DNA from 3 places in the Bacteroides gallinaceum genome. Region 2 is predicted to be linked to each of the others. Evidence: riboswitches for the same ligand, from Rfam matches in the RefSeq annotation. Region 2 holds a riboswitch; each other region holds the start of a gene.

The links. A riboswitch is a leader RNA that binds a small molecule or an ion and turns the genes downstream of it on or off. The one in region 2 is predicted to bind cobalamin.
Region 1: it holds a riboswitch for cobalamin, as region 2 does, so the genes downstream of both, QUW60_RS04975 (NHL repeat-containing protein) here and QUW60_RS07025 (TonB-dependent receptor) in region 2, are expected to answer to the same signal.
Region 3: it holds a riboswitch for cobalamin, as region 2 does, so the genes downstream of both, QUW60_RS08535 (anaerobic ribonucleoside triphosphate reductase) here and QUW60_RS07025 (TonB-dependent receptor) in region 2, are expected to answer to the same signal.

What each region holds. Positions count from the first base shown of each region.
Region 1 covers NZ_JAUDEN010000006.1:27,830-37,763, reverse strand. Annotated here, with positions in the region: gene QUW60_RS04980 (ABC transporter substrate-binding protein) at 1-417, opposite strand, end outside; gene QUW60_RS04975 (NHL repeat-containing protein) at 423-1,535, opposite strand; cobalamin riboswitch at 1,600-1,819, opposite strand; gene QUW60_RS04970 (potassium/proton antiporter) at 2,117-3,574, shown strand; gene QUW60_RS04965 (metallophosphoesterase family protein) at 3,571-4,068, shown strand; gene rfbB (dTDP-glucose 4,6-dehydratase) at 4,130-5,269, shown strand; gene asnA (aspartate--ammonia ligase) at 5,527-6,567, shown strand; gene ung (uracil-DNA glycosylase) at 6,700-7,362, opposite strand; gene metH (methionine synthase) at 7,384-9,934, opposite strand, start outside.
Region 2 covers NZ_JAUDEN010000010.1:13,245-23,178, forward strand. Annotated here, with positions in the region: gene QUW60_RS07015 (DUF5074 domain-containing protein) at 1-872, opposite strand, end outside; partial or broken gene QUW60_RS07020 (YncE family protein) at 1,960-3,084, opposite strand; gene QUW60_RS07025 (TonB-dependent receptor) at 3,101-5,119, opposite strand; cobalamin riboswitch at 5,170-5,372, opposite strand; gene QUW60_RS07030 (heavy-metal-associated domain-containing protein) at 5,582-5,917, opposite strand; gene QUW60_RS07035 (TonB-dependent receptor) at 5,939-8,158, opposite strand; gene QUW60_RS07040 (helix-turn-helix domain-containing protein) at 8,233-8,802, opposite strand; gene QUW60_RS07045 (alpha-L-fucosidase) at 9,039-9,934, opposite strand, start outside.
Region 3 covers NZ_JAUDEN010000013.1:17,820-27,753, reverse strand. Annotated here, with positions in the region: gene QUW60_RS08550 (acyl-CoA thioesterase) at 64-510, shown strand; gene QUW60_RS08545 (outer membrane protein assembly factor BamD) at 507-1,334, opposite strand; gene QUW60_RS08540 (CCA tRNA nucleotidyltransferase) at 1,509-2,957, shown strand; cobalamin riboswitch at 3,128-3,314, shown strand; gene QUW60_RS08535 (anaerobic ribonucleoside triphosphate reductase) at 3,340-5,721, shown strand; gene nrdG (anaerobic ribonucleoside-triphosphate reductase activating protein) at 5,727-6,197, shown strand; gene QUW60_RS08525 (S9 family peptidase) at 6,854-9,286, opposite strand; gene rseP (RIP metalloprotease RseP) at 9,554-9,934, opposite strand, start outside.

The DNA.
Region 1 (9,934 bases), on a different contig from region 2:
AATTGTTCCTTTTTCGCATCCGTCCTTTATTTCCGGCATATTCATATACTCCAGACCGCATATGCCCGCAATCCGGTGCAGCGCATCCAGTTCCTTAAGCAGGCTGCAATGAACGGACGAATAAACCATGCATCTTTCCAGCGGCACTCTGACCACAGTGGCATTGTCAGGCAACCCTTCCGGCAGCGAATCCCTTTTGTCCACCAGCGCATAGGTGTGCAGCGTTTTCAAGGTATCCCACGGATTGCGCAATACGGCCATGGTGTAATCCGGATAACGGACAATGCACAAATTGCGGGCATACCTCAACTGCAGCGTGTCACCTGCCGAAACAGAAGAAGTCTTGCTTCCTCTGCCGCAAGCAGCCGAAAGCAAGACCAAAGTTATTATGCAAGCAGCTAATAATACACGTTTCATTCTTCTCAGTCTACGAATATCATGGAATTGGGATTGATACCTCCGGCATCAAACTTTTCTTTAAACGTGCCGCTGGCATCAAAACGATAAACCGTTCCTTCCGACACATAATCGCTCGTACCGATATAGATGTCGCCCGTTTCATCATCCACTTCAAACAGATAAATCGTTGCGCTTGAAAGCTCTTCCGGATTATTGTTCAAGAAAGTATGGTCGGTAATCTTCCCGGTGCTGATATTGTAAGTGAAGAACGAATTTTCAGTATCTGTATCAATGAGGTAAAGTAAGCCATTATCTCCTTTGGCCAACTTCGTAGCCTCTTTTATTTCTGTCACTTGATTACCCTTAGACGGATCTATTATTTGAAGTTCATTTCTTGAAATCTTCTGATAGCTGGTAAGGTCATAAACATCTCTTGAAATCAAATAGACCTTGCCGTCACATTCCCACAAGCGTTCGGGATTCACCGTAACAGACACAGTCTGCTTAAGCTGCATCGAGTTCGGATCGATTACAAGCACTTCGCTGTTATATCCCAACACCACTGTGGCAGACTCGTCACGGGTCTGGCTGTCGGCTACATACAGCAAACCGTTGCATTCGACGATGCCTTCATATGCATGGTCAGACTGCCCCTGATAAACGCCAACCTCATCCAGCGTAACCGCATCCAGCTTGCTCACGCGCCCTCCATACTGAGTTACATAAACATAGCCGTCTTCTGCATCAATATACCGGGGCATGTACTCAAACTCGTGGCGGCATTGCTCCACTCCCGCAGCATTCAGGCGGGCCACATAGCTCGAACCGGAAACAACGACATAAATATTATCGTCATGTTCGATCATCGCCGAACCGGTATCCCCCAATCCCTTTCCGTTCTGCACCGTATATATGTCGCCGATAAAATCCGCATTGCCGTCGGGAGCATAGAATGCCAGGCCGGAATTGCCCTGTCCGTAGCTTCCTTCATACAGGATGTAAGCCCTGCGCCCCGGCAAAGATACTTTCGAACCCGTATCATCCAGGAAATCGTCGTTGTCGTCATTGCAGGACACAAACGATACACCCGTCGCCAACAGGCAAAGCATGCCTATCAAAAAACTCTTTACATTCATAATACTTTATTTTAAGTTTGAAACGTTTGCACACCTCAATCTTGCCATCCTTTCCTCGAGAATGCAAGCATGACTTCGTTTTGCAGGTCTTCTGACTTACTCCGGTATTACCCTGCCTTCCCGTTTTCCCGACAATCAGCGGAAAACAGTGGCTTGCAGCAAACGGGCCAACCGCTTATGGAGCTTACAGCAGCGGGACTGTCCGGGACTTTCACCCGATTCCCTTTTCATCCGCGGCTTCGCCATCCGGAAGCACAAACGGAACAAAACATTGCAAATATAACGATTTTTTTATTTTTATTCCTATTTTTGCAACAAAAAGTATCCATTTCTGACCATACGTCCCATGAGGACAATGCAGCGGAAAGCCGACAGGAAATTTATGCCGGCCTGTAAAAATCTAGATCTCTAGCCTGAAGATGCAAATCTCCAGACTAAAGATACATATCTTCAGCTTAAAGATAACCATCTCCAGGCTGAAGACAAACTTTTTCAAGAGCCGAGCCATCTTTCTTGCCAGCAAAGGCCGCACCGGAAATGGATAAAACAGACATTTCACAAACCACAAAAAACTCAAGCCCATGATATTTACGGCAGAAAACATTCTTCTTATCGGCTCCATCCTGATTCTTTCAAGTATCCTTATCAGCAAGACGGGCTACCGGTTCGGAATACCGACCTTGCTGCTCTTCCTCGTTGTAGGCATGCTGTTCGGAAGTGACGGACTGGGACTGCAGTTCCACAGCGCATCCGACGCCCAGTTCATCGGAATGATAGCGTTGAGCATCATCCTCTTTTCAGGAGGCATGGACACAAAGTACGCCGACATCCGTCCCGTACTCAAGCCCGGCATCGTACTGTCTACGTTAGGCGTGCTCCTGACCACTTTGCTCACCGGAGCGTTCATCTACTGGATTTCGGGATGGGACAACACCAACATCCAATTGCCTCTGCTCACTTCGATGCTGCTGGCCGCCACCATGTCGTCAACCGACTCTGCCTCCGTGTTCAATCTTCTGCGCTCACAGAACATGAATCTGAAGCAGAACCTCCGGCCCATGCTCGAGCTGGAAAGCGGAAGCAACGACCCGATGGCCTACATGCTTACCATCATCCTCATCCAGGTCATATCCAGCGGAAACGACCTGAACTTTCTGATTGTAGGAAAAGACCTGCTCATCCAGTTCTTCTTCGGAGGCGTGATCGGATACGCCGCCGGACGCTTCTCCGTGTGGCTGGTAAACAAGATCAACCTCTCAAACAGCTCGCTCTATCCGATCCTGCTGCTCAGCCTGGTATTCATCACATTCACCGTAACCGACCAGCTCAAAGGCAACGGATACCTGGCCGTATACATTATGGGAATGATTGTAGGAAACGCACGGCTGGCATTCCGGAAAGACATCAGCACATTCATGAACGGACTTACCTGGCTGTTCCAGATCATCGTATTCCTCACGCTAGGACTGCTGGTCAATCCGCATGAAATGCTCGACATAGCTGCGGTAGCAATGCTCATCGGCATTTTCATGATCCTTGCGGCACGCCCGATAAGCGTGTTTCTATGCCTGCTTCCGTTCAGGAAACTGACCAACAAGGCACGCCTGTTTGTATCATGGGTGGGACTGCGCGGCGCTGTTCCCATCATATTCGCCACTTATCCGGTTCTGGCAGAAATCGAAGGGTCGCAGCAACTGTTCAACATCGTGTTCTTCATCACGCTGCTCTCACTGATTATCCAGGGGATGAGCATTGCCAAAACGGCACGGATACTCCACCTTGACCTTCCGGCAGAGAAGGAAGGAAACGAGTTCGGCGTAGAATTGCCTGACGAAATCGACTCGTCGCTCAATGATCTGACCCTGACAACAGAGATGCTTCAGAAAGGGAACAGGCTGGCCGACATGAAGCTCCCGCAGGGAACACTCGTGATGCTGGTGAAACGGGACAACGAATTCATCATCCCCAACGGGCAGCTGGAACTGCATCCGGGCGACAAGCTGCTGCTCATATCCGAAAACAAAAAAGAACAGGCATGACAAGAATAGGACTCTTATCCGACACCCACGGCTATTGGGACGAACGCTATCTGAAATATTTTGACAGCTGCAACGAAATCTGGCACGCAGGCGACATCGGTTCGCTTGAAATCGCCGAACGCCTTGCGGCCTTCCGTCCGCTACGCGCCGTATACGGCAACATTGACGGACAGGACATACGTGTCCGATATCCCGAAACAGCTCAGTTCACCGTAGATGGAGCCAGCGTGCTGATGAAGCACATCGGAGGCTATCCTGGAAAATACGACCCCTCAATACGCAAGCAAATCTTCGCCAACCCGCCCAAACTGTTCATAAGCGGACACTCGCACATTCTGAAAGTAAAATTTGACAAGACACTCGGACTGCTGCACATCAATCCGGGAGCGGCGGGCATCTATGGGTTCCATAAGGCAAGAACATTGGTTCGTTTCACCGTTGACAACGGAAATTTCTCAGATATGGAAGTCATCGAACTGAATGATAAAAGATAAAAAAACTTGTCACTTTCAAAAAACTTTCCGAAATTTGCGGCGATAAATTAAAGACCAAATTATGAAAACTTATCTTGTAACAGGAGCGGCCGGATTCATCGGTGCCAACTATATCAAATACATCCTGGCAAAATACGATGACATAAAAGTGGTGGTTCTTGATGCATTGACTTATGCCGGCAATCTGGGAACAATTGCCGATGACATTGACAACGAACGCTGTTATTTCGTCAAAGGGAATATCTGCGACCGCAATCTGGCCGACCAGCTGTTTGCCGAATACAAGTTTGACTACATCGTGAACTTTGCAGCAGAAAGCCACGTTGACCGCAGCATAGAAAATCCGCAACTGTTCTTGCAGACCAACATTCTCGGCACTCAAAACCTGCTTGACGCAGCCCGCCGTGCGTGGGTGACAGGCAAGGATGAATATGGCTATCCCACATGGAGAAAGGGTGTGCGCTATCATCAGGTTTCAACGGATGAAGTCTATGGCTCGCTGGGAGATGAAGGATATTTCACTGAAGAAACTCCAATCTGCCCGCACAGCCCGTACAGCGCCTCAAAAGCCAGCGCCGACCTTATCGTAATGGCTTATCGCGACACCTATAAGATGCCGGTCACCATTACACGCTGCTCAAACAACTACGGCCCTTACCATTTCCCTGAAAAACTGATACCGCTGATAATCAAGAACATTCTCGAGGGAAAACGTCTTCCGGTTTATGGCAACGGGACCAATGTCCGCGACTGGCTGTATGTCGAAGACCACTGCAAAGCCATCGACATGGTAATCCAGCACGGACGCAACGGGGAGATATACAACGTGGGAGGACACAACGAAAAACAAAATATAGAAATCGTCAAACTGACAATCGCCACCATCCATCGTCTGATGACAGAAGAGCCGGCATACCGTTCTGTACTCAAGAAAAAAGAAATCGGCTCCGACGGACAAATCAATATCGATTGGATCAACGATTCGCTGATTACATTTGTAAAAGACCGCTTGGGGCATGACCAGCGTTATGCCATCGACCCGACAAAAATCAAGAATGAATTGGGCTGGTATCCCGAAACCAAATTCGAAGACGGAATCGTAAAGACAATCAGATGGTATCTGGACAATCAGGAATGGGTGAAGAACGTAACGAGCGGTGACTATCAGAATTACTACGAAAATATGTACAAGAACCGATAAGCCTGCTTTTCGGTAAAAAAAATGAATCAAGGCCTGCCGTCTGTCAAGTGAGAACGGCAGGCTATTTTTTTGCGCATCTGCCCTATGGACAACAGCAATCCATGAAATAAAAGCAGACAACAAACGCTTTTCAAAATAACGCTATCACAGCAGAAGAACAATCATTTTGACAAGTTTTCCAAAGAAACATATTGCACATTTACAAAATAAGGCTATCTTTGCCAAACATATACAATAATAACAAAACAAACCGAAGTATGAGCTATCTTATAAAACCTGCGAACTACAAGCCATTGCTCGACATGAAACAAACCGAGCTGGGCATTAAACAAATAAAGGAGTTTTTCCAGCAGAACCTGTCATCCGAACTCCGCCTGCGCCGTGTAACGGCACCGCTTTTCGTACTGAAAGGAATGGGCATCAACGATGACCTCAGCGGAACGGAACGCCCTGTTACTTTCCCCATCAAAGACTTGGGAGATAAGGAAGCTGAAGTAGTGCACTCGCTTGCAAAATGGAAACGGCTGACACTGGCCGATTATAAAATCGAACCGGGATACGGCATATACACGGACATGAATGCGATACGGGCAGATGAAGAGCTCGGAAACATCCATTCGCTCTATGTTGACCAGTGGGACTGGGAACGAGTAATCACTCCCGAACAGCGCACTGTTGAATTCTTGAAAAGCATTGTCACTCGCATCTATGCTGCCATGCGGCGCACCGAATACATGATCTGTGAAATGTATCCGCAAATCACTCCTTTCCTTGCACATGACGTGCATTTCATCCATGCAGAAGACTTGCTGCAGATGTACCCCGACAAAACGGCCAAAGAACGCGAAAACCTCATTACCGAACGTTACGGTGCCGTGTTTATCATCGGTATCGGCTGCAAGCTGAGCAACGGACAACCGCACGACCTGCGCGCTCCGGACTATGACGATTATACTACGATCGATCCCAAGACCGGCCTGCCGGGACTGAACGGTGACCTGATGGTATGGAACAGCGTATTGGGACGTGCCTTTGAAATCTCATCAATGGGTATACGCGTAGACAAGGAAGCAATGCTGAAGCAGCTGGAACTGGCCGGAAAAGAAGAACGCACCAAACTGTATTTCCACCGACGCCTGCTGGAAGGAACGCTGCCTCTCACAATCGGAGGAGGTATCGGACAGTCACGCCTGTGTATGCTCTATCTTCGAAAAGCGCATATCGGGGAAATCCAGGCAAGCATCTGGCCGGAAGATATGCGCAAGGAATGTGAAAAACTGGGCATGCAGCTGATCTAACAACACATTATACCGCAAAATAGAAAAAACCGACAAACAAACTGAATGCAGAAACACAAGGTCACAAACAGCGTTTTGCAGCCTTGCGTTTCTGCATTTGAGTTTCTGTTCTGCTTCAATCCGCTTCCGGGATTACCACTGTATGGGCTTTTCTCCATGCTCTACAAGATAAGCATTGGCCCGGCTGAAGTGTTTGTTTCCAAAGAAACCGTGATAGGCCGACAAGGGAGAAGGATGTACGGATGTCAGTACAAGGTGCCTCTGACGGTCGATAAAAGCACCTTTCTTCTGGGCATACGATCCCCATAAGATGAAAACAAGATGCTCACGGCTTTCAGCCAGCACACGAATTACCGCATCGGTAAAAATCTCCCAGCCTTTCCCCTGATGAGAGCCAGCCTGATGGGCACGCACTGTTAAGGTAGCGTTCAGCAAAAGCACCCCTTGCTCTGCCCATCTTGTCAAGTTCCCGCTCGCAGGAATCGGCATACCCAAATCGTCATGAATTTCTTTGAATATATTCTGCAACGAAGGAGGGAAAGGAATGCCATCATTCACCGAAAAGCACAATCCATGAGCCTGTCCCGGCCCATGATACGGATCCTGACCGATAATCACAACCTTCACCTTGTCGAAAGGGCAAAGATTGAATGCGTTGAATATCAGCCGCCCCGGGGGATATACTGTGGTGGCACGATATTCCTGCCTGACAAAATCGGTCAACTCTTTAAAATAAGGCTTTTCAAATTCCGGAGCCAAAACCCGTTTCCATCCTTCTTCGATTTGTACATTCATATACTGCCAGTATTAAAAGTTTCAGTCCCAAAGATTCAGCCGGTTTTTCTGCGCCTCTTCCAACGAAACGGTACTTACCGTTTTCATACGGTTACTTTCACGCAGCCGCTCATATTCAGCCGCAAGCTCTTCCGCAAAATGTTTTGCCGTATCCGGATTCAGCAAACGCGCCGCAACGGGTGCATTCTGAGAGGCGTCTTTCAAATAAACGACCGTACCGCCATAAGCAGGATCAATCTTCAAGGCTGTATGCAGCTTGGAAGTCGTAGCCCCTCCGATCATTACCGGAATATGCAGACCTGCACGCTGCATCTCACCGACTACATGCACCATTTCTTCAAGCGATGGAGTAATCAATCCGCTCAACCCCACAATGTCCACTCGCTCACGGATTGCCGTTTCCACAATCTTTTCTGCCGGCACCATCACACCCAAATCAACAATTTCATAATTATTGCAGGCCATCACAACCGATACAATATTCTTTCCGATATCATGCACGTCCCCTTTCACCGTTGCCAGTAGCACCTTTCCTGCCTTTCGGGCACCTTCCTGCTTTTCCGCCTCAATATAAGGCTGAAGAAAGGCCACGGCTTTTTTCATCGTGCGGGCTGTCTTTACTACCTGCGGCAAAAACATTTTGCCGGAACCGAACAGTTCGCCTACCCTGTTCATGCCATCCATCAGCGGTCCTTCGATGATACTTACCGCATTCGGATACTTTGCCAGCGCCTCATCAAGATCCTCTTCCAGATAATCACCGATACCTTTGACCAAGGCATATTGCAGACGTTCTTCAACTCCGGTGTCTTCCCTCCACGCCTGATGGGTCTGTGCACCTGCGCTTCCCGCTTCGTCCCTCTCCGCTTTCAGCCGCTCGGCAACCTCCACCAGACGCTCGGCCGCATCGGAGCGGCGATTCAGCACCACATCTTCAATACGCTCCAGCACATCAGCCGGAATATCCGTATAGAGTACAGAGGTACCCGGATTGACTATTCCCATATCCATGCCTTCACGGATGGCATGATAAAGAAACACTGCATGCATAGCCTCACGGATGTAATTGTTGCCCCGGAAAGAAAACGAGAGATTGCTCACCCCTCCGCTGACATGCGCTCCGGGCAAATGCCTGCGTATCCATCCGGCCGCCTTGATAAAGTCAACCGCGTAATTGCTGTGCTCTTCAATGCCTGTAGCAACAGCCAAGACATTCGGGTCGAAAATGATGTCAACCGGATTGAAATCCAACTTACCGACCAACAGGCGGTAAGCCCGTTCGCAAACTTCAATCTTACGCTCAAACGTATCTGCCTGCCCCCGTTCATCAAAAGCCATGACTACCACAGCCGCTCCCATCCGCCTGATTTCGCGGGCATGTTCCAGAAATGTTTCTTCACCCTCTTTCAGCGAAATGGAATTGACCACACACTTTCCCTGCACGCACTTCAGCCCAGCCCGGATCACTTCCCACTTAGACGAATCAATCATCACAGGCACACGGGCCACATCCGGTTCAGAAGCCATCAGATTGAGAAAGTTTGTCATCTCGGCAACTGCATCCAGCAAGCCGTCATCCATGTTCACATCCAGAATCTGCGCTCCGTCTTCCACTTGCTTGCGTGCGATGGCAAGAGCTTCATCGTATTTTTTTTCGTTGACCAGCCGGAGAAACTTGCGCGAACCTGCCACATTGCAACGCTCGCCCACATTCACAAAATTGATTTCAGGAGTAACGTCCAGCAATTCAAGCCCCGAAAGCCACAAGGTTTCCGGCTTGGGAACCGGAACATGCGGACGTGCTCCACGCACCAGCGGCTGATAGGCCGCAATATATTTTTCCGTCGTACCGCAGCACCCCCCTACGATGTTCACCAGCCCTTCATCTATATATTCCTTTATCTCTGCGGCCATTTCTTCGGGAGTCTGGTCGTACTCGCCCAACGAATTGGGGAGGCCCGCATTGGGGTAAGCGCTGATATAATAAGGAGCGCGGCGTGCCAGCTGCTCCAGGAACGGCTTCAGCTGCCGGGCTCCGAACGAACAGTTCAGACCGACAGAAAAAATGCCGGCATGCTGTACGGAAGCCAAAAACGCATCAAGCGTCTGGCCGGACAGCGTTCTTCCGCCCGTATCCGAAACCGTGACGGAAAGCATCAGCGGAACCTTCCGCGCCGTTTTCTGCATCGCTGATTCGGCCGCAGCAATAGCGGCTTTCGCATTCAGCGTATCAAATATAGTTTCAATCAGAATTGCATCCACCCCGCCTTCAAGCAAAGCCTCCATCTGTTCGCGATAAGCCGCTTGCAGTACGTCGAAAGTCAAGGCGCGGAAAGCCGGATTGTTCACATCCGGACTCATAGAACAAGTCTTGTTGGTAGGTCCGACCGCACCAGCGACAAAACGGGGTTTGCCGGGCGTACGGGCAGTATATTCATCCGCCACACGGCGTGCCAGACGCGCAGCCTCCAGATTGATTTCACGGCAGCAGTTTTCCGTGTGATAATCCGACATAGACACCGAAGTGGCATTAAACGTGTTCGTTTCGATGATATCCGCCCCCGCTTCCAGA
Region 2 (9,934 bases):
CCTGTCATGTTGAACGATCCGTTATAATACGTGTACACTTTTCCTCCAACCACGGCAAACGGTGCTTTGGGGGCACTCTCGGTTCCTTCAATGAATGTCAGTGACAGGTCTTCCATATTCAGCCGCCATACTCCCCGGTTGTCTCGGATATAGATATGCTGTTCATCGATGACGGCGATATGCGTGGGCCAGTCCAGCTGGCTGAACTCTTCTTTCAGGAAATTCCGGCTCTTTTTCAGCGAGCGTGCGTCTGCAACTATCAGCATGCCGTCATTTTCAAATTCTGCACCGGTCGCATTACCGTTTCCGTTTTGCGAGATGATGTAGAGTTTTCCATCGTACCGGTACATATCTTGCGGAACATTTCCCAGCTCGGTTCCATTCACCCGTTTGTATGCATTGTTAATCATATATCCTTCGGGGGTGATATAAAGAAGTGATCCGTTCTCAGAAGTCATGTTTCCTTCATTCAAGACCAAGGCTCCTGTCGGATCGTCAAATGTTGCATGATAGAAGTCAATCTGTGCCGTGGCTGTCTGTCCGCCTTCACCTTTGGCCGTCAGTTGCAGGGAGAACGTTTGGTCTGCACCGGATGAAGCGGATGGCGCCGTAACCGCTACATACCCCGAGTCTTTGCTTACGCTGACAGTCCATCCGGCGGGAACTCCGTTCGTGGAGATTTCATTTGCATGCTCAGCCAGAAACTGAGCCTTATACGTTTCATCCGAAATCAGGATTACAGGTTTTTCGCTTTCTATACTGTCTGTCAGCCTGAATGTCAGATTTTCGGGTTCTCCGCCCGCATAATCTTCTTTACACGATGCTGCGCCGACAAACGAAAGCAGCAAGAGCATTTTGCATAATTGTCTCATTTTTTCTTTTTGTTTAGATTTATAAATAGTGCTAATTGTTTTTGTGTATGGACAAAGCATTCCCTCCGGCAGACTGTATGTGGGTCTGCCGGGAGTTGGATTCAGCTGTCAGGAGTGAAGCGGATAGCTGTTTTTATCGGGTGGGAATCTCTGTTCCCAGCACATGGAGGTCTTCTACTCCGCTTACCTCAGTCGAACATTCTCCTATCCATCCGTTCTCCTGATTGACACCCGTGTAGATTCTGACGAGGTCGATACCCTGAAGTGAAACCGCATTTCCTTCAGCGTCTACTGCCCAGTCAATGTCTATGGCCGATTCGTCACTGGCATTCGTTGCATTGTCCGCGTATCCGTAGGCAAATGGATAAAGAACGAAATAAGTCCCGTTCCCGCTTTGATCTACGGCGTTTTGCGGCAGACGTGATCCTTTGAAGCGGATTTCTTTTTCTGCAATCCACTGCGGATAGTACGCTTGTCTGTTGTATGTGTTTTTTGTGATGTATCCTTGGTTGCCTTTGTTGTCTGTCCACGGAATGTATTTCTTTTGCTCTTCTTCGGTAGACGGTTCTTGGTCCGGAGCCTGGTAAACGATCTCATAGTCGTCATAGAAGGCCATGTCATTGCCGGCGTTCAAAGAGGTGCTGTACCATGTTTCCTGAGTCGGGTCGTGATGCGCGCTTCCGGCTATTTCATACCACTGTCCGTCGTCCGGCTGTCCGTCGTTATCTTCATCCACTGCCACTTGGATAATTCCAGGTTCATAGCTTCCTCCGCTGGCTGCTGTGGATGCACCCTGAAAGGCATTTCCAAGTATGCGGAAATCTCTTAATCCAGCCTTGTTTTCAATCTGGTGGTCGAAGCCAACAGTTATATATCCGCCATATCCTCCTAAAGAAACCATGCCGCGCTTGTTGTTTCCGATTGCTTCGAGTGCTTTGCGGTTCATGTCTTCCTGCGTGTCGCCTTCTTCATATTCCGGCATGGCATTGACAAACTGTCCCGGGGCAGGCATGTATTCGATCACCTTGGTGATATAGGCCGATGAAGTCGTTTCTTCCGGCGTATCGTTGTAGTAGAAATCCTCTGTGGTGAATGCGAAATGGGCGGGTATGTCGCCTGTACGTACGCTCCACTGTTTTTTCCCTTCGGGAGAAAAGCAGTACAGATACCCCGGCGTAACATAATCAGTCGCATCGCTCACATAAATTTCTTTTGTTTCCGGATTGACTGCAATGCCATAGGGCATCCGGATGTCTGCTTCCGTTCCATCGGTGATGAAATTTTCTGAAACCACTTTGCCTTGGGCTGTATTATAAATTAGATAGCTGACTTTATTGTCTGTATCCGTATAGCTCCACTCGGAAGAGATAATGTAAAGCAAGTCGTCATCGATCCACATCTGACTGGCAGACACTCCAAGGTTTCCTGTTACGGTTTCCGTTGCCGAGTCTATGACATAAATGTCAGAGCTGTTTCCGTAATAATCTCCCCGAGAGATGACATAGATATTGCCTCTTGAGTCCATTTCCATCCGGTGCAGATTGATGGCTACGTCAATGGTGTTGACAACCTGAAAACTTTCGAGGTCGATGACAGATACGGTACGGTCGTAGTTCGGATAGCGATATCCTCCCGAATTGGCTACGTACAGCCTTCCGTTGGAGATAACCATATCTTCCGGCTGATATCCCACCACCACTTCACGGGTTATCTGAAGTGTATTTGTGTCAAATTCCACAACTTTGCCCGGGCGTGCTTCGGGATCAATCTGTATCGGTCCTGCATACGAACTTACGTATGCCTTGTCACCGTTGAACGTGATGTACCGGCAGTTGGTTATGTCTACGCTTCCCAGATGTTTTGCCGTACTGACATCCATTACTTCTACAAAATGCGAACAGTTGACCACCGCATACATTTTTCCGTCGTGTATCTGGATGTCGTTGCCAACGTCACCCAATTCCTTGACGATGCTGGGGTTGCTTTCCGGATAAATGTTGCGCAAATAATAGCCGCCCCGTGCGCTGAAGAAGTCGATTGTACATTTGTTGCTTCCCATGTTTCCTTCGTTAAGCAGAAAGAATCCTTCAATAGTCTGCGGATCGGTGGGATACGTGATGTATTCTTTCTCAGAATCGAGCACCGGCAGCTCTTCACGGCAACCGAAAAGCGCAACCGGAAGAGATAAAAAAACGAATGGATATATTTTCATCTTCATGGACTGTTTTTTAGAATGTATATTGGACTATAAACTTGAAATTGATTCCGGGCATGGGATAGCAGGATACCACTTCATATTGCTGGTTCAGCAGATTGTTCACCTCCAATGTCAGTTTCAGTTCGTGCGAGCAGATTTGCTGGCGTTTTGCAACAGAAAAGTCACTGGTATACCACGATGGCTGGTAATTGACAGGCAGATTGGCTTGCGAAGAATACCTTTCTCCCGTATAGACGAAACTATAGTTCGCTTCCCACGACCTCCAGTTGAGATTAAGCGCAGCAGAGCCGCTGTGCCAGGGGATATATGGAATCTGCCCTCCATAAAACTCATCGGTCGGGTCGGTAAAGTCTTGTGCCTTCTGATAGGTATAGTTCAGCCTTCCGGAGAGAAAAACTTCACGCCCGAATTTCCAGTCTGTCTGCAGGGCGAAATCAATCCCCCTGATTTCCACTTCGCCCAAATTGACCATTGTCCAGCGGAAGAAATTTGAAGTGGGGGTGGCCACAATTTTGTTTTTTACCTCGTTGTAATAGACATCTGCCTGCAACTCGATGCGTTTTATCCATAAATCAGCAAACTCCTTTTCATAAGTGGCGCCTACGTTATACTGATTTGTATATTCCGGATCGAGATAAGCGTTTCCTACAAATGTATAGTAGAGGTCGTTCAATGTAGGCATCCGGAATATCCGCTTGTAGAACGCACGGAAGTTCAGACCGATTTTCTTGAACGGCCGGTAGCTGATGACTACAGAAGGAGTCCATTCCATTTTGTCGGAAGCCGTTTCTCCCTTTTCTTCTTCTTTCAGTTTGTCAGAAACGAAAGTGCCCAGAACACTTGCCTGCAACTTGAACTGGTCAAAGTCAAAAGCCGTGGCAGCGGCAAAAAGTCCGGTGTTGCGCCGCGGATAGACAAAATCCTTTAAATTTGCGTTGAGAAGATTGAATTGCCAGTCAACCGACAGATTGAAACTCCAGAACGATGTCAGATCAAAGCAGTTGGCTGTTGAAACATACACTTCCTGCTGGCGATAACGGTTGTTGATATACATCAGCGATTCGTCCTTATGCGGATCGGCAAGATAATGCAGGTAATCGTAGGCATATTTCGCGCTGGCCATAAAGCGATACTTGTCTGAGAAATGTTTCCGGAACATGCCTTGCGCAAAGAAGTTGGCATCGTTCTGGCGGTCTTCATGAGTAAACTTGTTGCGTACAATGGCACCGGGATAGCCTCGGTCGGAGAAATAGGTATAGAGTTTGGTTCGCCAGTATCCGTTTTTGACAGTTCCGTACAGTCCGTGCTCGATGCGCAAAGCGTTTACATCTCCGTTTTGCCGGACGGCTGTCGTGTCGTATCCGCCTTCTGTTGCGTAACGGAATTTATACTTTCCGGTTGTATACATGTATTCTGCACTGAAAGAACTGCTCAATTTGTCGTTTATCTGCTGCTCCCAAAGAACCGCAGGATTAACAACACCGAAAGAGCCGGTCTTGAAGGTTGCTTTGACATTGTATTTTTTATTGTCCTTGAATTTCGGTGTCCGTGTCTGAAGGTAGATGGTTCCAGCCGCCCCGAAATCTTTAGCTGATTGGAAAATGGCACTTTTTTGGCCGTTGTAGAGGGTGACACTTTCCATATTGTCAAGCGAGAAACGTCCCAGGTCGACTGTCCCGTTCTGTGCATTTCCCAGTTCGATGCCGTCGTAAAAAACTCCTACATGGTTTGTGCCCAAACTTCGGACATTAACCGTTTTCAATCCTCCGATACCTCCGTAATCTTTCAGTTGCACACCGGAGAAATAGCGCAACGCATCGGCAACATTGTGCGATCCGAGGCGCTGAAGCTGTTCTCCCGACAGTTTTTGTACGGGAATAATCTCTTTTTGTAGGGCGCGGGCTGTAACGAGCACTTCATCCAAGTGCTGCAAGCTGTCTGTCTGGTTTTGGGCATGCAAATCGGATGCATGTATCCCCGGGACAAACAGCGGCAACAGCCAGGCAAGCCGGCATTTCTGTCTGATCATATTTTAAAAATGTGTGTCTAAAACCAATTAACCGCATTGTCCTCGCATACGGATAACATGTAATGTTGGCAGGTCTTCTGACTGACTTCTCTTCCGGAACCTTCCCAATGCGTTTTTTGCATCAGTGGTAATGAGCCTTTACCGGAAGATTTATGAAGCTTCACAGCAGCGGGACTGTTCGGGATTTCCACCCGATTCCCTTTTAATCCGCTTGCCCGAACGGACAGGCGAAACCAATCTTTTCGGCAAAAGTAAGTCTTTTGTTTGGAATACGCAAATAATGTTTATCATTTTAAAGGCACGTTAATGAGCAGAAAAGACAAATATTCTCTCTTCCTTGTGAATATCATGGCATAATTCCGGTTGATATAAAGAATTACACCCTTTCGGGCATAAAGTCAATTCATGGATAATGATCTTATGCCTGAAAGGGTGTAGCTTTGAAGCGTAACGTCCGGCCGGTTATTCAGTTTTCTGTTTGCCTTCTTTCTGGACATGGAACGGGGTTGCCGTATATCCCAGTTTCTTGATGGCGGCCTTCAGTTTGTCGGGAGAAGTCTTGTCTTTCCGGTATTCAATTGTAACTGTTTTCTTCGGAAGATCCACATCCAGTCCCGTCACGCCTTTTTCAAAAGAAAGGTTGTTTTCAATCCGTTTCTGGCATTTCTCGCAGGTCATTGAAACGAGAAAGGTTACTTCTGCCTTTTCTTTTTTGCTGTCTTTCATGATGGCCGCTGAGGAAGAGAAAGAAAGCCCCAGCATACATGCGGTCATCAATGTGAGAATTTTTGTTTTCATTGCAGTGTCTGTTTTTGAAGTTTATAGTTTCGGTATGTTATAACGGATTCCGGCATAGAGCTTGTAACCCATAGTCGGCCCCCAGACCATGGTTGCGTCAAAGTTCCTGCTGTACGGGTTGTCGGCCGAAATGACCGGATTATCCTGTTTGAAATTTGTCAGATTCTCTCCTCCTGCGTAGATGCTCCATCTGCGGAAGCGTCGCGTTACCTGTGCACTCAGCTGAGTGAATGAATGGAACGTGCCGCCCCACAGCGGATTTGTGGCATCGGGTGTCGGCATGCGTCCTCCGCCGTTGAACTGGACCGTCATGTCGAACTGCCATTTTTTGAGCGGCGTTTCATATGAAGCCGTCAATAGAGCCTTATAACGGCTTGTCAGCGGCTTGCGCATTGTCTTTCCATCGTAGGTGCCTTTCACATCCATCCATCGGTAAGCCCCAAGCAGTGTAAATCCCTGGAACAGCGGATAGCTGGCATCGATTTGGAACACACTTGACGTTGACCGTCCGTTGAGATTGTAGAAATAGACGGCATGCGGATTTCTGTCCATATCTGCGACCACTTGATTCTGAAAGTCGGTGTAGAACCACTCGGCATTTACGGTCAGTTCCTCATTCTTTACCGGAACATGGAAAGAGGCACTTATGCCGTAGTTCCACGCCTCTTCCTGTTTCAGGTCTTCTTCAATGTAAAGTTCGCGGCTACTTGCCAGCAGATAACTGTTCTCCGGGAATACAAACATCGTGCGATAACCTTTTCCGGCAGAAGCTCGCAGGTTCAGCCAGGAGGTTGCATCGTATTTGATGTGGACTCTGGGAGTGGCAAACCAACGGTGCAGTGAGCTGTAGTCCCCCCGCATTCCCGCCATCAAAGTGAACTTTTCGTTCGGCGTCCATGTATATTCTGCGTATACGCCCGTTACGTTTTCGCTGATGTCCCGCCATTGCGGGCTGTAACGTTCGATGACATTGCCACGCTGCGAATAATTGTCCCAGTTGTAGTTTAGTCCTGCTGCCAGTTTGTGCTGCTCGCCGAACTCGCTTTCATAGAGTAAGGAAGCGTATACATTCGATTCATATACATTATATATTTTTTCTGCATAGTTCGACTGCTGGTCATGATAAGAACCCGAAACGATAAATGCCACGCTTTCGTTACGATTCGAGTCAAGTATCAGACCGTTTTTTGAGAAAGCTTCGATTCGATTGGCATCGTTGTTGATGGTATAGGGAGAGAAGCTTTCATTTCCATGCAGTGTATGCGCTGTCTGTCCGCTGGTTCTCCGGTCGGCCAGTATTTTTACTCCAGACTGGGATACAAAGCGGGGAGTCTGGTAATGCCAGCGGTTCATGGCACTGAACGACTGCATTTCGGGCATGTCGAGAAACGTATCTCCATTCTTGTCATGCGCCTGCTCTTCATTGTAATAGTTCACGAAAAGGGCAGTGGAAAGGCGGTCATTCAGTTCGACCGCTCCTACAGCGTTTCCTTCGTACCGCCCGGCGCTGCTTGCGAAAACATTCACGAAAAGAGGATCGGCCATTTTAGGCTTCTTGTATTCCACGTTGATTTGTCCTGCCACAGATTCAAAGCCGTTTTTTACAGAAGCGGCTCCCTTTGAGATCTGAATACTCTGCATCCACGGACCCGGAATATAGTCCAGCCCGTAAACGGCGGCTGCACCCCGCAGGTTAGGAAAATTCTCCGTAAGCATCTGTACGTATGTGCCGGAAAGTCCCAGCAGCTGGATTTGTTTGGCTCCTGTTACCGCATCGCTGTACGCCACGTCCACCGAAGGATTTGTTTCAAAACTCTCCGAAAGATTGCAGCAGGCTGCGCGTGTCAGTCCTTGCGAAGTCACGCTTTCCGTGTTCAGCACGCTCCGCCTGTTCTTTATCGTGCCTATTCCTCGGGCTGTAATCACCACTTCTTCCAGATTGGTGCTGGAGGTCAACACCAGAACCTGTACATCGTCCGGACGTTCCATGTCGTGAGTCAGCGTGTTAAATCCGATATAGTCGGCCTTTAACCGTTTTACATTTCCCGGCACGGTCAGTTCAAAGTACCCGTTTTCGTCCGCCACAGACTTATGTTCGTTTTCGTCATATACGTATGCGCCGGGCAAGGGTGCTCCGTCTTCGTCAAGCACATAGCCTTTTATTGTCCGGTTTGACGTATCTGCCAGCAAAGGTGCAGATACCGTCAATAAAAAAGAAATCATTAATAAAATTTTCTGCATATCGGTTTCCTTTTAATACGGTGCAAAGATAAGCGCTCCAAGAAATGAAACCGTTACATTATTATGGATATGATTTATATTTCATCAAGAGGTTTCAGCTTGTGTCCTTTCATTTGTTTGAACCGGGTAGGTGACAAGCCGGTGGCCGACTTGAACTGGGCACTCAGGTGTGCTACGCTTGAATAATGCAGCTTGTCGGCAATTTCGCTCACCGACAGTTCGTTGTAGACAAGCAGTTCCTTGACCAGTTCTATCCGTTGCGCGATGCTGTACTTTTCTATACTGATTCCCTTCATTTCCGTGAAGAGTTTGCTTAGCGAACTGTATTCGCGATGGCACTTTTCCTGCAGGTACTCCGACAGATTCTTTGTTTCCTGGAATTCGGGATGGCGCACATACTCGATAACCCCGATACGTATCTGTTCGATGATACGCATCCGTTTGTCGTCAATCACTTCAAAGCCATAGGCTTCCAGCTTGGTTTGTATGGAGTTGAACTGTTCTTGAGTAAGTGGCCGAAGCAGAGAAACGGTTCCGAGTTCTACATCAACAGGCTGCACACCGCTTTCGTTGAATATTTCTGTGACTGTCAGAATGCAGCGCCGGCAGACCATATTCTTGATATACATGTGGTTCTCCTTCATGATTTCTATTCTTCATGTTAGCCGGGCAAAGATAAGCACATTGAATCATATTGGGGCATGCGCAGAACAAACCGTCATCGGTTTTATGTTTTTTTATTGAATCCGGCATCTGTTTCAATCTGCGAGAGCTGACAGAAAAATCAGAAGAAGATGCTGCAACGGGGTGTAGAAACAAAGGCACAGAAACGATATAGCCGAAAATTCATTGGGTTTCTGTGCCTTTGCGTCTGATTCCATTACTGTTTGACAAGCTCAATCCGCAAGAAACGGATGTTGTCGTCTTTTTCATGCTGGAGGTCTTCTCCGAAAGAACCGAGCCGGTTGAAGGTACCGGTGTCATTGACAGACAATTCAAGCTTTACGGTTCCTTCCTGTTCAAAAGCGACAGTTCCGATATCGCTCCATGTTTCCGGGTATGAGTGCTGGCGTACATTGGCCAGTTCCCCATCTTTTTGCAGGGTAACCGATTCGAACAGCCTATTTCCCACCTTCAGCGTGATGTTTGCTCCTTCTGCAAAGCTTTTCCTCCAATGCCGGCTTGTAAAAACTCTTACCAGATATGTACCGGGGCTGTCCACTTCGCATTTCATCAGCACCTTTCCCGTTCCTTTGCGGAAATTCTGCGTAGCCATGCCTTCGGAAAAGCCCAACCGGCCTTCCGGTCCGGGCACGACAGTTCCGCTTGCTATGGGAATGCTGATTATGCTTTCGTTCATGTAATTGGCATCATTGAAATGTACGGGTTCTTTGCATGTGAGTTTAAGCACAGGCACACGTTCGTAGTCCAAGCTGTCGGGCAGCGTCAGTTTGCAGATGTTTTCGCAAGAGAAGCTCACTTCTTCTCCCGATGAAAGCATTTCTGCCTTTTCGATGGGCGAGAGCATTCCTTTCAGTTCAATGCTGTTTCCGGCAGGCTGGCGGAGCAAATGCAGATACAGGGTATTGTTTTTGCGTGTTACAAAGCCCCACGGGAAATTGTCGTTGAATGGATTGGCGGTAGTGCCATAGATGGATTCGGCATTGGTTTTCATCCATTCGCCTATGAAGTTCATGATATCCACACTGGGCTGAGGGATCGTTCCGTCAGCTTTCGGTCCGACATTGACTACGTAGTTGACTCCCCGGCTTGCAC
Region 3 (9,934 bases), on a different contig from region 2:
CAACAAAAAAGATATATATTTGGAAAATATAAAAACCGAAAAGCACTAACAAAAAGTTATACTATGGAACAAGATGTCCAATTTAAGCACGTAACCCCCGTTCAGATCCGGTTCAGCGATGTGGATCAGTACGGACATATGAACAACTCCGTCTATTTTTCACTTTACGATCTGGCAAAGACTTCCTATTTCCGGGAAGTGTTCGGAGAGAAAGAATGGCAGGATTTCAGCGTGGTTGTGGCCAACATAAACGCAGACTTTCTGGCTCCCGTATTCTTTTCCGACAAGCTGATTATAGAAACTGCCGTAATTCATTTGGGGCACAAGAGCTTCACGCTCCTCCAGCGCGCCATCAACCAGGCCAGCGGCGTGCTGAAATGCCAATGCCGTACCGTACTTGTCGGCTACGACATCGCGACAAAAGAACCCGTAGATATTCCTTTAAGCTACAAGAAAGCCATCTGCGCCTTCGAGGGGAAAACGCTTGACGAACTTTCTGCGCCGCTTTAATCACCAGCGGCGCTTTCCTGCATCTTTCGGGTAACGAAGCGGATTTTCAGGTTCGCTTCTTTCTGCTCTTTCTTTATCTCCTCAATACTTGACAATACCCGCGCCAGACCGCTCAACTCGGCAATGGCTTTGATGTCATTGGCATACATCGTGGTGGTATAGCTGCGGTCGCCTATAAACTCCAGACGCATGGATTTCTTGTCACTGTTGGCCGCAATGAAAGCAATCACACCTCCGTCACTGCCCTGTTTGTAATCAGCCTTCTCGACGGGTCTTCCCAAATCGGTTGTTTCGTAACTGTCGCTCGAAGGAGGAGTTTGCGCGAAATTATCTCCCACACTCACCTTTACAGCCGTATGATGAATGTTGCCCCCGGCACAATAAATGGAAGTTAACGACATTTCACCCGCTTCACTGACCTGGCCGCGAAGAAAAGTCCGCCCGATATTCTTCTCTACCACCTGCGTAGGATAAAAATAGTTGCCTACTTCCTGATAGGCCGTATCCTTTTCCAATACAAATTTTCCGACAATCGAATCAAGTGAAGCCTTCTTGACGGCCATCATGCTGTCGAGATAGGCCAGCGTCTTCCGCTGTTCTGCCAGATCAACCTGCTGCATAAGCCTGATGCCGGCCTTTCTCGCCTCGAAAGCTTTCGGATAAAGATTGCGTATGCTGTCAATCTGCAATTTGGCCTGACTGTAGTTGCCTCCGGCATACGATGCCTCGGCGCGCCTGTACAGCGCATCAGCTTTTTTCTCATCGCTGCCGCAGCCCGCCAGCATCAGAGCCAACGGCAAAACCAATAAACATGTCTTTCTCATATAATCCAGCCTTTATATATCAAGCAAAAATACAAATTTTCAGCAAAAACCGAACAAACATCAGACAAAATCATTCAAAAGCATTTCTGTTTCTCGCGCTCCATTGAACACCTGCGGCTTCCACCTTTCAAAAAAAATGTCTAACTTTGCAGCCCGAATTCAAAAGACAGACAGATGGAACTTAAAGAACACTTTACGGACAAAATATTCAAACTGATATCTGAAACTGCCGATGAGCTGCAACTGGAATGCTACATCGTGGGAGGGTACGTGCGCGACATTTTTCTCAACCGCCCGTCCAAAGATATTGACATTGTGGTGGTGGGCAGCGGAATCAGCATGGCGCAGGCTTTCGGCCAGAAGCTGGGACGTGGAGCCAAAGTGTCTGTCTTCAAAAACTTCGGAACAGCGCAGGTAAAATACCGGGACACGGAAGTGGAATTTGTAGGAGCGCGCAAAGAATCATACAGCCACGACAGCCGGAAGCCGGTGGTAGAGAACGGAACACTGGAAGACGACCAGAACCGGAGAGACTTCACCATCAACGCCATGGCTGTATGCATGAACAAGGCGCGTTTTGGCGAACTTGCAGATCCGTTCAACGGACTCAAGGATTTGAAGGAACGCACCATCCGCACGCCGCTCGACCCGGACATCACTTTCAGCGACGATCCGCTGCGGATGATGCGCTGCATCCGTTTTGCCACCCAACTGAACTTCTATATCGATGACGAAACATTCAATGCGCTTGAACGCAACAAAGAGCGCATCAAAATCATCTCGCGCGAACGGATAGCCGACGAACTGAACAAAATCCTGCTTTCTCCCATTCCTTCAAAAGGATTCATCGACCTGGACCGCTGCGGCCTGCTGGAACTTATCTTCCCTGAATTTGTTGCGCTGCAAGGCGTAGAGATACGCAACGGACGGGCTCACAAAGACAACTTCTACCACACGCTGGAAGTGGTGGACAATATCGCAAAAGTAAGCAACGACTTATGGCTGCGATGGGCCACTCTCCTCCACGACATCGGAAAACCACGCACCAAACGCTGGGATCCGAAAAACGGATGGACGTTCCACAACCATAACTTCATCGGAGAGAAAATGGTTCCCGAACTCTTCCGCAAGATGAAACTCCCGATGAACGAGAAAATGAAATACGTGCAGAAACTGGTAGGGCTTCACATGCGTCCGATTGTAATTGCCGATGAGGAAGTGACCGACTCGGCCGTACGACGCCTGCTTTTCGAGGCCGGAGATGACATTGACGACCTGATGATGCTGTGCGAAGCAGATATCACATCAAAAAACGAGGCACGCAAACAACGTTTCCTCGACAACTTCAGGCTGGTGCGCCAGAAACTCAAGGACCTTGAAGAAAAAGACCGCATCCGCAACTTCCAGCCGCCAGTAGACGGGAGTGAAATCATGCATGTGTTCAACCTGCAGCCTTGCCGGGAGATCGGAAGCCTGAAAAGTTCCATTAAAGATGCGATACTTGACGGAGTAATACCCAACGAGCATGACGCCGCCTTCAATTACATGCTGGAGAAAGCAAAAAAAATGGGTCTGACACCCGTGAATCTTCCGGATCCGAAGCCGAAGAAATCAGACGAATAAGTCATAAGAAGTTTGTTCAATATTTCAAAACAAGAAAATCATTATAAATTACAGTTACCCAAATAACCGTCATACAGCATACTACAAAGCATTTTTACTCCGATAAAGTTTCCCAAATTTAGACAGAAACGGAATTTTCGATTTTCAAAGTGTTCTTTTTTATTCTTATCTTTGACTCGTTTTCCGAAGGTAGCGGAAACGTTTCAAAAGGGAACGCCGTGCGAATCGGCGACAGTACCCGCTGCTGTAATTCTTAACGAACCTTGGCACGTAAACCACAGCCACTGGTCTGACAGACCGGGAAGGCGCCATAGGGGAAAGATCAGTCAGAAGACCTGCCTTCAAGAAAACAACTATTGTACATCAATTAAAAACAGAGAAAATGAACACAGTCGGAACCTGTATCATCAAGCGCGACGGAAAGCGGGAAGACTTTTCGAGCGACAAAATCAGCAACGCCATCAGAAAGGCATTTCTGGCGACCGGAATGGAAAACCGGGAAAAACAAATCGAATCAATCACCCGCAACGTGGTGAAACGCATCGCAAAGCCTACCATCGGAGTGGAAGAAATCCAGGACATGGTAGAAACCGAACTGATGAAGGACCAGCCTGAAGTGGCAAAAAAGTACATCATCTACCGCCAATGGAGAAACACCGAACGTGAGCGGAAAACGCAAATCAAACACATCATGGACGGCATCGTGGCCATCGACAAAAATGACGTGAACCTGAGCAACGCCAACATGTCGAGCCATACGCCTGCTGGACAAATGATGACATTCGCATCAGAAATCACCAAGGATTATACATACAAATATTTGCTGCCGGCACAATATGCGGAAGCCCACCGGAACGGGGACATTCACATACATGACCTCGACTATTATCCGACCAAAACGACCACATGCATCCAATACGACCTGGACGATCTGTTTGAAAGGGGCTTCCACACCAAAAACGGCAGTATCCGCACACCTCAGTCGATTCAAAGCTATGCAACGCTGGCTACTATCATATTCCAGACAAACCAGAACGAGCAGCATGGCGGCCAGGCAATCCCCGCCTTTGACTTCTTCATGGCGAAAGGCGTGCTGAAATCTTTCCAGAAAGCCGTGGCGGCCAACCTTTCGTTTTTCCTGGAGATGAAAGGAACGGAGCACGACGAGAAGAAACTTCATGCCATCGCAGGCGAACAGCTCACCACAGTTGAGCCCGACAGACAATCCAGGTCAGCGCTGCTCCACACGCTCGAATCTGCCGGGATAAGGGTTTCAATGGAAGAGCTGGAACATCTGCTGCACCGTTCACTCCAACAGACACGGAAAGAAACCCATCAGGCGATGGAAGGATTCATACACAACCTAAACACCATGCACTCGCGTGGAGGAAACCAGGTGGTGTTCAGTTCCATCAATTACGGGACAGACACTTCGGCAGAAGGACGCATGGTTATGGAGGAACTGCTGAAAGCTACCACAGAAGGACTTGGAAACCAAGGCGAAGTGCCGGTATTTCCTATCCAGATTTTCAAGGTAAAGGACGGGGTTTCGTATTCCGAAGCCGACTATAACCTTGCCATGCAGGATCTCGACGCAGCCATAGAAGGAAAAATAAAGTTTGAAACACCCAACTTCGACCTTTTTCTGAAGGCTTGCCGCACCACGGCCAAGGCACTGTTTCCCAACTTCATGTTTCTTGACACGCCATTCAACAAAAACGAAAAATGGAAGGCAGACGACCCCAAACGCTACCGCTATGAACTGGCGACAATGGGATGCCGCACACGTGTCTTTGAAAACATCAACGGCGAAAAGACTTCGCTCGGGCGGGGAAACCTTTCTTTCACAACCATGAACCTTCCGCGCCTGGCCATCGAAGCTGTCCGTCAGGCGGAATCACTGTCAACAGACAGAGAAGACAAGGAAAAAAAGGCGAAAGAACTGTTCCTGCAGGCTGTCGGCAGAATGTCAAGATTCATAGCAGAACAGCTCTACGCGCGCTACCAGTACCAGCGTACAGCGCTGGCACGCCAATTCCCTTTTATGATGAGCAACGACGTATGGAAAGGAGGAGGCAGACTGAATCCCAACGATGAAGTAGGCGACGTGTTGAATCAAGGCACGCTGGGAATCGGCTTTATCGGCGGGCACAACGCTATGGCCGCACTGTACGGACAGGGGCACGGGCATTGCAGGAAAGCATGGGACACGCTTTACGAAGCGGTAGAGGAAATGAACAAGGTGGCCGACGAATACAAGCAGAAATACCGCCTGAATTATTCCGTACTCGCCACTCCCGCCGAAGGACTGTCCGGGCGCTTCACCCGCATGGACAAACGGAAATATGGCATTATCGAGGGAGTGAACGACCGCGACTATTATGTAAATTCGTTCCATGTGGATGTAAAGGAGCCGATCAGCATCATTGAAAAGATCAAATGCGAAGCACCTTTTCATGCACTGACACGCGGAGGCCACATCACTTACGTAGAACTGGACGGCGAAGCGCAGAAGAATGTCAGAGCCATCGTGAAAATCGTCAAAGCAATGCACGACGAACAGATCGGATACGGCTCAATCAACCACCCGGTAGACACATGCCACAATTGCGGATACAAAGGAGTGATTTACAGCAAATGCCCCGTATGCAACAGCGACAACATACTCCGCATGCGCCGCATCACCGGCTATCTTACCGGTGACCTGAACAGCTGGAACTCGGCAAAGCGGGCAGAAGAAAGCGACAGAGTAAAACATTCATAAGAATGCTGCACTACCTGTACACCTATCCCGAAACGATTGTCGACGGTGAAGGCATCCGGTATTCCATCTATCTTGCCGGATGCTCTCACCGCTGCAAAGGCTGCCACAACCCCGAATCATGGAATCCGGCTGTCGGATTCCCGCTCACCGGGAAAGTTCTGCAAAAGTTTATCGGCGAAATAAACTCCAACCCGCTGCTGGACGGAGTGACATTCACCGGGGGCGACCCCTTCTTCAATCCCCAGGAATTTGCCGAAGTGCTGAAAGCAGTCAAGCAGCAGACCGGCATGAACATCTGGTGCTATACGGGATATACGCTGGAAGAAATACAGAACGACCCTTTGCGGAGCCCGCTCCTGAAACACATCGACGTATTGGTAGACGGCCGGTTCATCGAAGAACTATACTCGCCGCATCTGGAGTTCAAGGGAAGCAGCAACCAGCGTGTGCTGAGAATGAACGGCATGCGCCTGTAAGAACAAGCGGGAGCATCCGGATACAGATTTAACAATAACAGCCAAATGACACGGCTGAAGTTACCCATTTGACACATACAGGAGAATGGACATTTTCAGCCGCTGCATTTCATGAGAAATTCCGTTATCGCACACGCTTCAGAAACAGCCAGAAGCCAGACAAGCACATGTTTTCTTGATTTATGTCATGAAAACAAGCAAATCACCAAAAAACAGCTACCAAATGCTTGCCATATAAAGAAAATGACGTACATTTGCAATGTGGTTGTGAAACCAGAAGGTAAAAAGATAAAAAAATCAGGTATTAGATTTATATTAATATTTTTAAGGTAAAAAGCAATTTACATTTAGGTATTAATTTAAGGTTTTAAAGGTATTAGATTAAGGTAACAAAGAAGTAAAGTTTTCAAAGATTAATTGTTTTTTCTCTTGGTAAAGAAGAGATTGATAAAAGGATAACACAAACAAAAATGACTAGACAAAAGATGAAAAGAACCCGTAAAGGGGGTTCTTTAGGATGTCGGCGATGTTCATGAATCTGAACCTCGCTTTTTTTATGCACCTGCCCGAAGAAAAAAAGGCTTGCAGCACATTCAGGAAACTGAATTCCGTCATGAACCGCAAGCCCTTGTCATATAAACATACTGCGATGGCCGTTACCTCCGCGGTATGTCAACCGAAGTTTCTTTTTTCCCTTTCAGATGCTCTGAGAAGAAGTCTACCATCCTCCAATAGAAATATTCATCCATGTCGCCGAATCCGTGACGCTGGCCGGGAAGAATCAGCATGTCGAAACGCTTGTTGGCACGGATCAGGGCATTGACCACGCGAATCGTATTCCCGGGATGCACATTATTGTCTATATCACCGTGCACAAGCATCAGATGTCCCTTCAGCTGCTTCACAATATCCGGATTGGTGGCGATACGGTAAGCAAAGGTAGTATCCCCTTTCTCCGAGATCTCTTCCTTCACTCCATGATGGGTTTCGCTCCACCAGCGGTTATAGATGCGGTTGTCATGGTTTCCGGCACACGAAACGGCTGCCTTATAGAAGTCCGGATACTGGCAGATGGCTGCGGTCGACATGAAGCCGCCTCCCGAATGTCCGTGGATGCCGACGCGGTCAATGTCGATAAAGGAGTAACGTGCAGCAAGCTGCTCTACGGCTGCCTTATGATCGGCCAGCGGATAATCGCGCATATTGCCGTAGCCGTAATTATGATACCATTTCGAACGGCTGGGATGACCTCCGCGCTGGCCTACGGATATCACGATGAAACCAGCCTGCGCCAAACGGTCGGTACGCACACTCATGCGGGTAAACGGGTAATAAACCGCCTCAACCTGCGGGCCCGGATATACGTAGTCGATAATCGGATAAACTTTGGTCGAGTCAAAGTCGAACGGCTTGTACATCACTCCATACAGGTCAGTCACTCCATCAGCCGCTTTCACTTTGAACAGTTCGGGGAATTGATACCCGGCGAGCTTAAGCTGCGAAAAGTCACTTTCCTGAATGGTCATCACCTTGTTTCCGTTCCGGTCAATCAGATCGGCGCAGGGAACGGTATTTACCCGCGAATAGTTGTCAACAAAGAAACGGGCGTCGTCATCGGCCTTCACCTGATGAAAATAATCTCCTTTCGTCAGCAGCTTCAGTCCGCTTCCGTCAGCATTCACTTTATAGAGGTGCTCATAATACGGATTCTCATCCTTCTCGCGCCCGTTTGCGATGAAATAAACGGTGCGTGTCGCCTCGTCCACCTTCAGCACACGCTCTACATGCCAAGGTCCCGAAGTGATGCGGTTCTTCAGGTTTCCCTTGTCATCATACAGATACAGATGCGCCCATCCGTCGCGTTCGCTCCACTGAATGAACTCCTTGCCTCCGTTGAACACCTCAATCGGACGGGTTTCCTGATAAGTGTTCATGCGTTCTTCCACGATTGGCACAATCGAATCCTGCCCGACCGTATAGGTGCACACGTCTATGCGGTGCAGGTCGCGGCTGCTGCGGGTGAGGAAGAAACGGTTGTTGTCGCCCTGCCACACCGAGGGAGCGAACTCCTTGTCGCGCTGCTTCTGTTCACGAGGCTTGAACGAAAGGTCGAGCGACTGGTTCTTCCAGGCCGATGTTTTGATTTCCTTCCGCGTGTTGTTCTGCATGTCAAACAGATACAGATGATATTCGGGCATGCCCGTTTCGCCAGGCATCTCATACTTATAAGTTTCGAGCGTAGGGCGCGGCTCGGCAACAGAGTTGATAACCCACAGAGGCTTCACATCAGTCTGGTCAAGAACGATGGTCACATAATACCGCGAATCGGGCGACCAGGCACCCCACACACCCCTGCGCTTTCCGTTGCACAACGTATCAGTGTTCAACATGCTGTAAGGGATTCCATAGCCGAAATCGGGAGTGCCGTCCTTGGTAAGCTGCACTTCAACGATGGTGCTGTCCTTTTCGTCCTTCTGCGCCTTGCGGTAGTCCTCAATGCTCATCCGGTAAAGGTTGCAGTCTTTGGCGTAAACCACCGTCTTTTCATCCGGAGAAACCGACGCCCATCCCAGCCTCTTCGGTTCTTTTTCCGCCTTTTCCAGATGGGTCAGCTTGCGAGTCGGGTAATCATACGAGAAATAATATACCTTCTTTTCCTTCTTGCCGGACTTCTTTCCTTTTTCCGGCTTCTCGTCTTGCGAAGACACCACTTCAAACGTAAAGGTGCGCCCGTCCTCCTTTGCCTTCAAGTTGCGGATAGGGAGCTGGCGAGCCTCGAAAGGATCGTGCATGATTGCCGTCAGCTCGGAGGCAAGCTGCTCACGGTCGAAAAGCAATTCTTTCGAGCGAGCCGAGGGATTCACTACATACCAGAACGTGCCTTCACTGGTCTTATAGGTAAACCAGAAAGAATCGCCCTTCTGAAACCAATGCGGATCGACCGTTGTAGAAAACAGCATGTGGTCGAGTTTGGATTTGGTAAACTTTTCAGCCTGAAGGTATTCGGGAAGGCGCTCCTGCGCATAGGCAGAGGGTGCGGCACACAGACTTCCCGCCAATACCGTGGCAACAAACAAATGTTTCATCATATCATTAATTATTTACAAATTGTAGTCATAAACGCATTCGCGCAAAGAGGAGGTCAACTATCCCCAAGTTTCACCGACAAAAATAAGGATTTTCCGTAAAAGACAAGCCTTTGTCCGCATAAAAGTCTGAGGCACACCAACCTCTTCACTCCAGTGAGGAGATAAAAATGACGGGATTCTTTTCCAGAAATTCCGTCATAGCCACCTCAAAAAAAGAGGCCGCCGAGAATCGCTCCCGGCAGCCCCGTATGGCATTACGTAAGTTTGTCAGAACAAGAACCTCATCACATCGTTGAAGTTTGCCCAGATGAGCAGGCCGAACAGCAGGAACATTCCCACCACCTGCGCATATTCCAGGAACTTGTCACTCGGCTTGCGGCGCGCGATGATTTCGTAAAGCAGGAACAGCACATGCCCGCCATCGAGCGCCGGAATCGGAAGAAGATTCATCACGGCCAGGATGATAGACAAAAATGCAGTCATCTCCCAGAAACGCTGCCAGTCCCATACCTTCGGGAAAATGCTCCCGATCGTGCCGAATCCTCCCAGACTCTTGGCGCCTTCCGCCGTAAACACATACTTCATGTCGTTTACATATCCCTTCAGCGTGTTAATACCCAGCGTCACGCCGGCAGGGAACGACTGGAA